DNA from 4 places in the Streptomyces sp. NPDC051219 genome. Region 1 is predicted to be linked to each of the others. Evidence: riboswitches for the same ligand, from Rfam matches in the RefSeq annotation. Region 1 holds a riboswitch; each other region holds the start of a gene.
What was found. Region 1 has a riboswitch for cyclic di-AMP ahead of AB0M62_RS24935 (LysM peptidoglycan-binding domain-containing protein). Riboswitches for the same ligand answer to the same signal wherever they lie in the genome.
Positions count from the first base shown of each region.

Region 2: linked by a shared signal. The riboswitch ahead of AB0M62_RS16840 (LysM peptidoglycan-binding domain-containing M23 family metallopeptidase) and the one ahead of AB0M62_RS24935 (LysM peptidoglycan-binding domain-containing protein) in region 1 are both predicted to bind cyclic di-AMP.
Region 3: linked by a shared signal. The riboswitch ahead of AB0M62_RS05040 (M23 family metallopeptidase) and the one ahead of AB0M62_RS24935 (LysM peptidoglycan-binding domain-containing protein) in region 1 are both predicted to bind cyclic di-AMP.
Region 4: linked by a shared signal. The riboswitch ahead of AB0M62_RS02140 (transglycosylase family protein) and the one ahead of AB0M62_RS24935 (LysM peptidoglycan-binding domain-containing protein) in region 1 are both predicted to bind cyclic di-AMP.

Region 1 is NZ_JBFBAS010000025.1:54,088-57,243, forward strand. It holds gene AB0M62_RS24930 (helix-turn-helix domain-containing protein) at 1-851, opposite strand, end outside; gene AB0M62_RS24935 (LysM peptidoglycan-binding domain-containing protein) at 1,068-1,841, opposite strand; cyclic di-AMP (ydaO/yuaA leader) riboswitch at 1,846-2,035, opposite strand; partial or broken gene AB0M62_RS24940 (NAD(P)/FAD-dependent oxidoreductase) at 2,821-3,156, opposite strand, start outside.
Region 2 is NZ_JBFBAS010000012.1:173,624-176,779, forward strand. It holds partial or broken gene AB0M62_RS16835 (alpha-galactosidase) at 1-608, shown strand, start outside; cyclic di-AMP (ydaO/yuaA leader) riboswitch at 913-1,102, shown strand; gene AB0M62_RS16840 (LysM peptidoglycan-binding domain-containing M23 family metallopeptidase) at 1,107-2,075, shown strand; gene AB0M62_RS16845 (SGNH/GDSL hydrolase family protein) at 2,263-3,033, shown strand.
Region 3 is NZ_JBFBAS010000003.1:40,073-43,228, forward strand. It holds gene AB0M62_RS05030 (PrsW family glutamic-type intramembrane protease) at 1-24, shown strand, start outside; partial or broken gene AB0M62_RS05035 (aldo/keto reductase) at 54-195, opposite strand; gene AB0M62_RS05040 (M23 family metallopeptidase) at 256-1,272, opposite strand; cyclic di-AMP (ydaO/yuaA leader) riboswitch at 1,323-1,457, opposite strand; gene AB0M62_RS05045 (PP2C family protein-serine/threonine phosphatase) at 1,673-2,833, opposite strand; gene AB0M62_RS05050 (MerR family transcriptional regulator) at 2,985-3,156, opposite strand, start outside.
Region 4 is NZ_JBFBAS010000001.1:449,310-452,465, reverse strand. It holds gene eno (phosphopyruvate hydratase) at 1-1,116, opposite strand, end outside; gene AB0M62_RS02140 (transglycosylase family protein) at 1,414-2,097, opposite strand; cyclic di-AMP (ydaO/yuaA leader) riboswitch at 2,102-2,269, opposite strand; gene AB0M62_RS02135 (transglycosylase family protein) at 2,535-3,156, opposite strand, start outside.

The sequences.
Region 1 (3,156 bases):
CCACGTCGGGTGAGCTGCCACTTCGCCCGCTTGATCTGCTTGACGACGGTGTGGTCGTCGGGCAGCCGCAGGCCCCGCCGGTCCGCCAACCCGGCCGGGAGTCCAAGGCGTTCGGCAGCAGTCCCCGTGAGAACGATCAGCGGGTCGGCGTCCTTGCCGTTGCGGTGCAGCCGGGTCGCGCCCAGCTTGGCCTCGTTCAGCGTCCAGTCGACCAGCAGGGGGATGTCGGTGGCCGGGCAGTCGAGCACCAGGCCGCCGACGCAGTACGCCGATCCGTCGCCGTCCAGCACCGCCAGCGGGCCGTGAGCGAAGCGGGGGTCCACGTCGACGGCGGGTTGATCGGCAGCCCGCTTCCGGGCAGCCTGTTTTGGGGCGGCCTTCTTCGGCGCGGCCTGCCGGGCGCCCGAACGGGCCGACGGTGAGGCCGTCGACTGCCGGGGGTGCGCCGACCGTGTCGGAGGAGCGGCCGGCTCGGACACCATCGGCACGGGCGCGGGCCGGGGCGCGGCCTCCGGAGCGGGCACCTCCGCCTCCGGCGGCGCCGGAGTGAAGGTCTGCGGCACCGGGGGCGCCGAGGCGGCGGTCGAAGGTGCGGGGTGGCGGGCGGCAAGGCCGTCCAGGAGCCGGGCGTACGCGGCCCGCTTCGGCGGCCGTGGATCGGTCCGCCCCGACTCCCAGCCGGTCACGGTCTCGCGCCGCACCGAGAGGGCCCTCGCGACCTGCTCCTGGCTCAGGCCGGCCGCCTCACGCAGCCGCCTGCGCTCGTCGGGATCCGGAAGCGCGTCATGCGCGGCCGCCTGCTCCAGAAGGGCATCGACCGAAGCGAACAGCTGCTCGTGCTCGTTGGGCACAGCAGACCACCTCCACACGGATCACCCTATCCGAAGCGAACAGTCGATCACACGCGAAACGCACAGTGGGCGCTTGATCCGCCGAAAGGGCGAGTGGTGGAGGACGGTGGGGAGCAGTGGGCCGGGGGGAGCAGGTGGTCGGCAACGGAGATTTCGGCACCTCCTGCCCGTGGCGGCGGCGCGCCGGGCAGGAGGTGCCGAACCACTCGGCGAGGCCTAGTAGGGCCCGTTCACGTTGTCGATCGAGCCGTACCGGTCGGCAGCGTAGTTGCACGCGGCCGTGATGTTGGCGACCGGGTCATAGCTGTCCATCGACGTACCGGGCACGTGGTAGGCCCGGAACGTCGGGTCGATGACCTGGAGGAGCCCCTTGGACGGCGTGCCGGCCACGGCGTTGGAGTCCCAGTTGTTGATCGCCAGCGGGTTGCCCGACGACTCGCGCATGATATTGCGGTGGATGCCTTCGTAGCTGCCGGGTATGCCGTGCTCTGCCATGACCGCGAGCGACTCGCGAATCCAGCCGTCGAGGTCGTTGGTGTAGGTGGGCTTCGCGGCAGCAGGCTTCGCGGTGGCCTTCTTCGCCACACCAGCGCTCGTGCCGGGCGCAGTGGTCTTCTGCTCGGCAGCGTCAGCCGCCTTCGCGCCGATCGTCAGCGTCTGGCCGGGACGAATCAGCGAGGGGTTGGCCCCGACGACCTTCCAGTTGTCCTTGTACAGCTTCTTCCAGCCGCCGCTGAGGTTCTGCTCCTGGGCGATCTTGGACAGGTAGTCGCCCGCGACCACGGAGTACATCTTGGGGGCGGCAGCGGCGGCTGCGACCGGAGCGGCGGCCTTCTCGGCGGCAACGGTTGGCGCGGCCTTCTCCACCGCGATGGCGCCGGTGGCGCCCATCAGCGGCAGTGCGAGAGCGGCGCCGCCGGTGCCCGCGGCCACAAAGCCACGGGTGATCGGGTTGGCCTTGGGACGACGGTGCTTACCCTTTGCGGGCATGACGAATTCCTCTCCGTCGCCTGCGAGGTGAGCTGTCGGGTTCGGGCTGGAGATGCCCGGCCGCGGTGTGCTGCGACTTAACCCCGAGCCGTTCCGGATTCCGGATCGGCGGCTTACCTGGGTCCCCCGCTCCTGCCGTGCGTGAGTGGTGGGTGCGGTTTCCAGGCGGTGGCAGGATTCGGCGGTCCACCTGGATTGACGGTGACCGTAAGCGAGATCGGCCGGGCGGAACAAGCCCTGAATTCTGCAACGCAATCCACAAGGCGGATCCGGGAGGGGGAAATCCCGTCACCCACCCTGGAGTGAAAACTCAACTTTCTTTCTCTGGAAGGGGAATGAACGCGGTGGGGGATTCCGTGCAACGGTGCGGATGTGAGCGGAATCACTGGTGGCATTGGGCAACCCCCGCCGCCCTAGCCGATGAGCGATACGACAACTCGCGTGAATAGCCTGGAAATAGACGTGAGGGCCTATTCGGGCATTACGTGTCATACATGCCATTGCCGGTCGAAAAACTCGCCCAGCGAGGGTGTTTTCGCCCGCGCGCCTCGCAGCCACTCACTCCGGCGGGCCGATACGGCGCACGCTCCGTTCGGCTGAGAGGGATCGACACTGGTGGCAAATTTGCCCATATTGCTCATCCTATTTCCGCATCAGTCTAGTATGTCCACATTTTTCTAGTAGTTCACTACATGGACATACATGGACACGCTCTCCCGATGCCGTGGACCATCGTCGCGTCTCCGTCTGACGTCGCCGCGAACGACTCACCCTTTCGCTTATGCCGAGCTCGTCGGGCCGCCTTGATCTCGCTCCGCGCCAGGAATTTCCAACTCCGTGACGGCGGAAGGCAGTCGCACGCCTCGACGGAATTTCACTCGCTGTAGCGCTGGAACCAATGGGTGTTGTAGTGGCGGGCTATGGAATGCGGGAGGGCCGGGTCGGTCAGGAGGCGGTAGACGTACTCGGCGGTGTCCAGCGTGGCGCCGGTCGGGTCTGCGGCGATGTAGCTGCCGATCACATGGCCATGCATCTCCTGTTCGGTCGCCTCAAGGCCCAGGCCGGTGAGTACGTCGGCGCGGGCAGTGAAGCGCGGGGCCACGACGAGAGCCTGACAGGGGATCACCCGGCCGCCCGCCAGAGTCAACCGGGTGAGACGGTCGCCCGCCACCGCGAGACCCGTCACCAGGCCGTCCACCACCGCGATACCGCGGGCGGCGAGTTGCTCGTACTCGTCGCCGCTCAACTGGGGTGCGGTGTGGAGGAAGAGGGTCACGGTCTTGCTCCACTGCCGCCAGAGCAGGGCCTGGTGGAC
Region 2 (3,156 bases), on a different contig from region 1:
GTGCTCCGGCGGCGGTGGCAGGATCGGCCTTGGCGTTCTCTCCCGTACCGACCAGGTGTGGACCTCCGACAACACCGATCCGCTGGACCGGCTCGACATCAAGTACGGCTTCAGCCGGCTGCACCCGGCGCGGATCATGGCCGCGTGGGTGACCGACAGTCCGAATGTGCAGCTCAACGGCCGGGCCCGCTCGCTGCGCTTCCGCTTCGTCAGCGCCGTGGCGGGCGTGCTGGGGGTAGGCGGTGATCTTTCCGTCTGGAGCGAGGAGGCGCTTGCCGAGGCGCTGGAGTGGGTGGATCTCTACAAGGAGATCCGGCCGGTGGTGCAGCAAGGAGAGGTCTACCGGCTGCGGCGGCCCACCGGAGGACTGCGCGCGCCGTTCAGTACGTACGGGCGACGAGGCCGTGGTCCTCGCCTGGCTCCAGGCCCAGCGTTACGGCGAGCCACCGCCGGCGCTGCGGCTGGCCGGCCTCGACCCGGCGGCCACGTACGAGTACCTCGGCACCGGGGGTGTCCACCGTGGCGCGGGGCTGATGCACAGGGGGCTGCGGACGGCACTCAGTGGCGATTTGGATGCGGCAGTTATCCGGCTACGCCGCATCGCATAAGGATCGCACCTATAGGGCCGATAGCAGGCGAATGTCCGGTCTGACCGAATTGCTTGGCTTGGCGTCAAGTTGCCATGCTTAAGCGGTAGATGGCCCGTCGCCCAGTGAGCAGGATCATATCGGTGACGGTGCGTGGCGGGGCGGCAGAGCTCAATTCCTTTGCTCGGGCGGCTGTTGGGGAGCCGCACTCCACGGAGGGTGACTGGAGAAATCCGGCATATTCACCGCGTCGAATGGATTCCGGATGGAGTCCGGAATACATGGCTTGTTCCGCCTGCCCGGCTCGCCTACGGTCACCGTCAATCCAGGTGGACCGCCGAATCCTGCCACCGCCTGGAACCGCACCCACCACTTACGCACGGCAGGAGCGGGGGACCCAGGTAAGCCGCCGATCCGGAATCCGGAACGGCTCGGGGTTAAGTCGCAGCCACACCGCGGCCGGGCATCTCCAGCCCGAACCCGACAGCTCACCTCGCAGGCGACGGAGAGGAATTCGTCATGCCCGCAAAGGGTAAGCACCGTCGTCCCAAGGCCAACCCGATCACCCGTGGCTTCGTGGCCGCGGGCACCGGTGGCGCCGCTCTCGCACTGCCGCTGATGGGCGCCACCGGCGCCAACGCGGCCGAGAAGGCCGCGCCGGCCGTTGCCGCCGAGAAGGCCGCCGCTCCGGTCGCAGCCGCCGCTCCGGTCGCCGTAGCGAAGGCCGCCCCCAAGACGTACTCCGTCGTCGCGGGCGACTACCTGTCCAAGATCGCCGACGAGCAGAATGTCAACGGCGGCTGGCAGAAGCTCTACCAGGACAACCGCGCGGTCGTCGGTGGAGACCCGTCGCTGATCCACCCGGGCCTCAAGCTCACCATCGGCGCCAAGGCGAAGGCGCCGGCGAAGTCCGACGCCGCGACCGAGCGGGCCGACCGGTCCGAGCGCAAGAGCGCTCCGGCGAAGGCGAGTGCCCCGGCGAAGGCGAGCGCCCCGGTCAAGGCGAGCGCCCCGGTCAAGGCGAGCGCCCCGGCCAAAAACACCGGCACCGCCACCTCGAACAGCGGGGCGGCGAAATCCTCCGGCTACTTCACCGCCCCGGTCGACGCGCCCGTCACCACCTCGTACCGCATGTCCGGATCCATGTGGTCCAGCGGCTACCACACCGGTGTCGACTTCGCCGCGGGCTCCGGCACCAGCCTCAAGGCCATCGGTGCGGGCACCGTCGTCTCCGCCGGCTGGAGTGGCGCGTACGGTAACGAGGTCGTCATCCAGCACACCGACGGCCGCTACTCGCAGTACGCCCACCTGTCCTCGCTCTCCGTCTCGGCGGGCCAGAGTGTCGCCGGTGGCCAGCAGATCGGCCTGTCCGGCTCCACCGGCAACTCGACCGGCCCGCACCTGCACTTCGAGATCCGGACCTCGCCGAGCTACGGCTCCGACATCGACCCGCTGGCGTACCTGCGCCAGCACGGTGTCAGCCTCTGAGACGCGCATCCCCCCTGACGGGGCGTCACCAGGAGGCCGGATCCGGCGGATCCGGCCTCCTGGCGTATTCCCGGAACGCGAAACGGCCCCGGTGGTCTATGTCACGCCGCGTCAACCCCTCCTTACGGTCGCGTAGGTCACATCCGCCGGTGAAGGATGTGCTCCCGTGGCAGACGATTCGAGATCAATGAGCAGCGGTGCATTCGGGTCGTACGCGGCGATCGGTGACAGCTTCACCGAGGGCGTGGGCGATCCAGGACTGGATGGCTCCTTCGTGGGGTGGGCCGACCGCTTGGCGGTGCTCCTCGCCGACCAGCGACCGGAGCACGCGTTCCGGTACGCCAACCTGGCGGTGCGCGGCCGGCTCCTGGACCAGATCGTGGAGGAGCAGGTGCCGCGGGCGAAGGCGCTCGCGCCGGACCTGGTGAGCTTCTGTGCCGGCGGCAACGACATCATCCGGCCGGGCAGTGACCCCGACGCGGTTGCCGAGCGGTTCGAGGCGGCCGTCGCGGATCTGACGTCGGGGGTCGGGACGGTAATGATCACTACTGGGTTCGACACCCGCGGGGTGCCGGTGCTGCGTCATCTGCGGGGCAAGATCGCCACGTACACGGCGCATGTGCGGTCGATCGCCGACCGCTACGACTGCCCGGTGCTCGACCTGTGGTCGCTCAAGTCGGTCCAGGACAGGCGCGCCTGGGACGGCGACCGGCTGCATCTCTCGCCCGAGGGGCACACGCGGGTGGCGCTCCGGGCCGCCCAGGTGCTCGGCCTCGAGGTGCCGGCGGATCCGGACCAGGTATGGCCGCCGGAGCCGCCACGGGGCTCGGCGGAGGTGCGCCGGGACAACATCCAGTGGGCGCGGGAACATCTGGTGCCGTGGATCGGACGGCGGCTGCGCGGCGAGTCGTCGGGCGACCACGTGGAACCGAAGCGGCCGGACCTGCTGCCGCTGTAGGGGCAGGGGAGAGTTGGGGCGCCTTCCGGATTCGGGGGCGGGGCCGCCGGGCACGCACGGTTCTCGGGCGGCCGGGGATGGCTCAGTGGCTGCCGGCCGGTGGGCGGTTGCGAGTCGGCGGGA
Region 3 (3,156 bases), on a different contig from region 1:
CAGTACGGCCACCGGCAGCTCTGACCGGGTCCAGTCGTCCGAGCCGCCGGACGTACGAAGTTGCCGCCGTCAGCGGTGTAGGCGTCGAGGACCGAAGGACTGCGCGCGGTCGGCGGTCCAGCCGAAGACGTTGCCGCCGAGAGCGAGGGGGAAGACCTGAAGGCTGGACGTACCCAGCTTGCGGAGAGAGGTCATTCGTTGATCAACAGGCCGGGACGGTTCCGGTATTCCGGACCGCCCCCGGGCCCTCGGAGATCAGACCGTGAGGCCCTTGCCGCGCAGCCACGCCAGCGGGTCGACCGTGCTTCCGCCCGTGCGCACCTCCAGGTGCAGGTGCGGGCCGGTGACATTGCCGGTGGCGCCGACTCGCCCGATGGTCTCGCCGTTGGTGACCTGGCCGGAGGTCACGGACATCGAGGAGAGGTGGCAGTACCAGACCTCCGTGCCGTCCGCGAGCTCCAGCACGATGCGGTAGCCGTAGGCCCCGGACCAGCCCGCCGACTTGATGGTCCCGCCGTGGACCGCCTTGACCGGCGTACCCGTCGGCGCGGCGAAGTCGAGACCGGTGTGCTGACCGGAGGACCACATCGAGCCGGACTGACCGTAGTGCGAGGTCAGGGTGTAGGAAGAGGTGGGGAGGGAGTAGCCGGCCGCCAGCTTGGCGAGCCGCTCGGCCTCCGCCTCGGCCTTCGCCGCCTCTTCCGCGGCCTTCTTCTCCGCGGCCGCCTTCGCGGTCGCGGCGTCCTGCTGCTTCTTGGCTTCCGCCGCTGCCGTGTCGGCCGCGGCCTTCTCCGCGGCGGCCCGGGCCTCGGCGTCGGCGGCGTCCTGCTGCTGCTCGGCCTGGAGCAGGATGCGGGTGCGCAGTGCCTCGCCCGCGTCGGTGGTGCCCTGCTGGGCCTCCTCGGCGCTGACGCCGGCCATGGTGAGCGGGGCGTCGACCGAGGTGTTCTCGTCCTCGTCGCTGTCGTCACCGGATATCAGCGCGCCCACGCCGGGCAGCGATCCGGCGTCCGGCAGCGCGGAGGTGATGGAGTCGGGAAGCGAGATGGTGACGGCCGGCTTGTCCTGCGCGGTGGCGATGCCGCCTGCGCCGACCGCGGCGATGACGCCGACTCCGAGAACCGTGGAGCTGCGCGCGAGTCCGCCGCGCTGCTTGGCGACGCGGTGCCGGCCGCGTACGGGACGGACGGAGTCCTCAGTGGGGTTCCACTCCTCCCACGCCCCCTCCTCGACGCCGAATCCTTCGGTGCCTCCCGGAACTGACTTCGTCATGAACCGGGTTACTTCGGGGGCAGGGCTGTTGGACGCCACGGAGGCGTGCTCCTTTCCTTCCTTCTCGCCTACCGGGTTAGCTGACGGGTTCGGAGCAGGAAGGTCTCCTACGGGCCGGTTTCAGCCCGATTCACCCCAAGTTGGTGGTTCCCCGGTTCCCTTGCGGAATTCGGCGCATGCGCACGGTGCCGTCTCTTGCGACGGCTGGGACGACCGCGCTGCGTTATCGAACGTTAATAGACACCAGGGCCGGATTCCAAGCTGTTCCCATTGATCGTTAAGGCTCCCCGGCCGGACTTTCCGGGACAGGAGGGTGCGATATCGGGCGAGTTGACCGCCTCTCACAAAACACCCGCACCCTGATGGTTCGTCAATTGTTATGCGGAGCGGTGCCTTTCGACTACGCACCGTGTCCGTTCCTGCCGACCACCGGTACGGTGGTACGCCGGTCCGACTGTCTCTCCGCAGGGCGGCTGACCGCCAGCAGCGCCATGTCGTCGGTCGAACCGCCGCCCGTGTACTGCCGCACATCGGTGACCAATGCGGCCAGCAACGCGTCGGGCCCCGAGAAAATGCGGCCCCGGAGCCGTTCCTGCGGGTCGTAGAAGTTCCCGGCCGCGTCCCGCGCCTCGGAGAGCCCGTCCGTGTAGAGGAGCAGGGTGGCTCCGGGCGGGAACTCATGCTCCTCCGCTCGGTCGGGCCAGCCGGCCAGGTCGCCCATCCCCAGCGGCAGCGCGGTTTCGGCGGGCGTGAGCGCCTCCACCCTCCCGTCGGCGTACAGCCGCAACGGCTCCGGATGCCCCCGGTTCACCAGCCGCAGCCCGCCACCGTCGTGCGGGATCTCCGCCAGCACGGCCGTGGTGAAGCCTTCCACCGCGTCGAGACTGTCCCGGCGGGTTCCCTCGCGCCGCAGTGCCCGCTCCAGCCGCTGCGCCACCCCTTCGAGGGTGGACTCCTGCTCGGCGGCCTCGCGGAACGCCCCGATCACGATGGCGACCGCCTCCACCGCTTCGAGTCCCTTGCCTCGTACGTCGCCCACGATCAGGCGTACTCCGTACGGCGTGTCCTGTACGGCGTAGAGGTCACCGCCGATGAACGCGTCCGCCTGCGCGGCCTCGTACCGCGCGGCGACGTGGAGCCCGCCGATCCGTTCGACCGGGGTCGGGAGCAGGGCGCGCTGGGCGGCCTCCGCGATCCCGCGCGCGGAGGCGAGCCGCTCGCCACTGCGCCGTACGACCCGGTTGGTGAGCAGCGCCAGAGCGGCCACGGTCACCACGGTGACCAACTCGGTCACCGCCTCCACCTTCAGCATCGTTCCGTTGCGGATGTGCAGGAGGAGCACGGCCAGGGAGGCGGTCGCGCCGGTCAGGAAGGTGGTGCCGAAGGAGAACAGCGGCGCGGCGATGAGCGGCGCCGCCGAGAAGAACGGTGACCCGGTGAAGCCCGGCGGGGTCGAGAGATCGAAGACCATGCCGACGACGATCAGCAGCGCGGGCAGGGTGCGGACAAAGCGGCGCGTGATCCTGCTCCCGATGCCTTCGTCCTGGTCCCGGTCCTCGATGTGCCCTCCTTCGTGCCCCACTCACCCAGGCTGTCCGCACCGCCGGGAGGCGGCGACCGGGCAACGGCCAACCGGGCGACGAATGGGAAGGGAACCGCCGCCGTCCCGAGACGCCGGCAGTCCCGCCCCCCGGCAGCCCCCCGCCCCTCGGCTATCCGTCGGACAGGTGCCGCTCGCCGTAGATCCTCATCGCATCGCGGATGAAGGCCGCTGTGCCGGTTCCGTGCTTGTCGAACGTGGCGGTGAAGCGGGGGTCGGAGACATACATCTCACCGAGCCCGACGAAGTACGAGCGGGTCGGCGTGCCAGTCACCGAAAGCCAC
Region 4 (3,156 bases), on a different contig from region 1:
GGTGACGTCCTCGGTCTCGCCGGAGCGGTGCGACATCATGCACTTGAAGCCGTTGCGCTGGGCCAGCTCGACGGCGTCCAGGGTCTCGGTCAGCGAACCGATCTGGTTCACCTTGACGAGCAGGGCGTTCGCGGAGCCCTCCTCGATGCCTCGGGCAAGCCGCTCCGGGTTGGTGACGAACAGGTCGTCGCCGACCAGCTGGACCTTGGAGCCGAGCTTGTCGGTGATGGCCTTCCAGCCGGCCCAGTCGTCCTCGAACAGCGGGTCCTCGATGGAGACGAGCGGGTACGAGGCGACGAGCTCCTCGTAGTACTCGGTCATCTCGGCGGCCGAGCGGGACTTGCCCTCGAACTCGTACGCGCCGTCCTTGTAGAACTCTGAGGCGGCGCAGTCGAGCGCGAGCGCGATGTCCTTGCCGGGCTCGTAGCCGGCCTGCCGGACGGCCTCGAGGATGAGGTCCAGCGCGGCCCGGTTGGATTCGAGGTTCGGCGCGAAGCCGCCCTCGTCGCCGAGGCCGGTGGAGAGCCCCTTCTCCTTCAGGACCTTCTTCAGGGTGTGGTAGACCTCGGTGCCCCAGCGCAGGGCCTCGGAGAAGGACTCGGCGCCGATCGGCGCGATCATGAACTCCTGGATGTCCACGTTGGAGTCGGCGTGCGAGCCGCCGTTCAGGATGTTCATCATCGGAACGGGCAGAAGGTGCGCGTTCGGGCCGCCGAGGTAGCGGAAGAGCGGCAGGTCGGATGCCTCGGAGGCGGCGTGCGCGACGGCGAGGGAGACGCCGAGGATGGCGTTGGCGCCGAGCGAGGACTTGTCCGGGGTGGCGTCCAGGTCGAACATCGCCTGGTCGATCAGACGCTGCTCGGTGGCGTCGTACCCGACGAGCTCCGGGCCGATCTGCTCGATGACGGCGAGGACGGCCCTCTCGACGCCCTTGCCGTGGTAGCGGTTCGGGTCACCGTCGCGAAGCTCGAGGGCCTCGAACGCTCCGGTGGAAGCACCGGACGGAACTGCAGCACGACCCGTGCTGCCGTCGTCGAGGCCGACCTCGACCTCGACCGTGGGGTTGCCTCGGGAGTCCAGGATTTCCCGGGCTACGACGACGTCGATGGACGGCACGAGCATCTCCTTCTGGGATGTGACGCTATGAGTGCAGGGTCTCATTGGCCTTGCGCCATGAGCCTAACCGGCTCCGGGGCACAGGTCGGCCGACCGCCCGGCCCCTGGGACGAAAACAGCCCCGAATAACCGCGGTCCGGTACATAAGGACCACGCGGTACTGGACAGTAATGCGCGGCACCGGCCAGTAATACAGAAGCCCCGGCCCGGCGCGCACGGGGGAAAGCGCGCCGGACCGGGGCTGTTTCTGGGGTGGGACCGGTCTCCGCCGAGGCGGGTCCCGGCCGGGGGCGGTTGTCAGCCGAGGTGCAGCTGCTGGCCCGGGTGGATGACGTCGGCGTCCTCGACGATGTCCTTGTTCAGCTCGAACAGCTTCTCCCAGCCGCCCTTTACCTTCTCAGCCTGGGCGATCTCGGCGAGGGTGTCGCCGGCCTTCACCTTGTACTCGCCGTCGCCCTTCTTGAAGGACTGGGCGGCCTTGGGGGCCTCGGAGCGGGCCTCGGAGCGGCTCGCCTTGGCCGGCTCGGCGCGCTTCTCGGCCGGCTTCGCGGGCTTCGGCTGCGCGGCCGGCTTCGCGGCGCCGGTGTCGACACCCGGGTCCACACCGTCGTTGGTCAGGTTGCCGGCGCCGGCGCAGGCCCAGGCACCCGGGCCCTGCATGTCGAGAAGCACCTCGGCGGTGGCGATCTGCTGGTTCTTGGTCGCGAGGTCGGCGCGGGAGGCGTACTTCGTACCGCCGGCGGCTGCCCAGCTGGACTGCGAGAACTGCAGGCCGCCGTAGTAGCCGTTGCCGGTGTTGATCGACCAGTTGCCGCCGGACTCGCACTGGGCCACAGCGTCCCAGGTGGCGACGGAGGCGGCGGACGCCGAGGTGGCGCCCATCAGCGGGACGGCGACAGCCGCGCCGGCGACGCCGGCGAGCGTGGCGATACGGGCGACCTTGGACGACCGGCGGTGCTTGCCTGTGCTGGATGCCAGCATGGAGTTGTCTCCTCACCGACGCCTACGAGGTGAGCTGTCGGGTTCGGGCCAAGTGAGTTGCCCGGCCGCGCGTCTGGCGCGACTTCACCCCAAGCCGGTCAGCTGCCGTCTCAACGGCCGCGTCCGGCACCTACCTTGGGTCCCCCGCTCCTGCCAACGGCGCTTTACGCGTCGAAATATTTCCCCCGTCCGTCGGCAGGATTCGGCGTGACGGTCGAAGGAGCCCGCGGTGCGAGCGGTTCAGACCGTAGACACAGGCATCCCCGATGTTCAATGCCGAACATCGGGGAGAAAACGCCCATACCCATATCCGCGAAACGGTCATTTCCGCAGGTGAGAGGCGAAAGTGCGAGACCGGGCGGACGAGACGCCCCAGTTGGCCCGAAGAGACTCATGTCTCACTTGAGCAAACTAGGACATAAAGTCCCGAACTCCCCCTACTTTGGGGTTATATCGAGACCCAGGTCGAGGCTCTGGCCAGGAAGGATGAGGTCCGGCTCGGCACCGATGACGGTCTCGTTGGCCTCGTAGATCGCGGACCACCCGCCCGCCACATCCTTCTTGTCGGCGATGTCCCAGAGGTTGTCGCCGGGAAGGACGGTGTACGTGTCCGCCTCCGCCCCAGCCCCGCCGCGCGTCGCATCCGCGTCACGGGAGGCGTGCCGTCCGGTGTCGCGGTCGCCTGCCGCGCCGTCCGGCCCGGCTGTCTCACCGGCGGCCGGCGCGCCCCGGTGCTTGCCCGCTCCGGACCCGGCCCCCGGGGTCGATGCGGCGTCAGGCGTGGTGGACGCGGCAGGAGAGGAACTGCCGCTCTTATCCGACTTGCCTGCATTAGGGGTGTTCGCCCCTGTGGAAGCCTTGGGCGCCCCGGACGCCGCAGGCGCGGTGGGCTCGTCCGCCGGAGTGGCCTCCGAAGGCCGCACGGGCGCGGGGCCGACCGACATGTCCTCCGTCGGCAGGCCCGGGTCGACATCGGCGATCAGGCCACCCTGGGTCAGCCCCGCGCTGCCGGCACAGCTCGGCCAGGCCTGCGGCCCCTGTGCGGCGAGAACCTTCTCC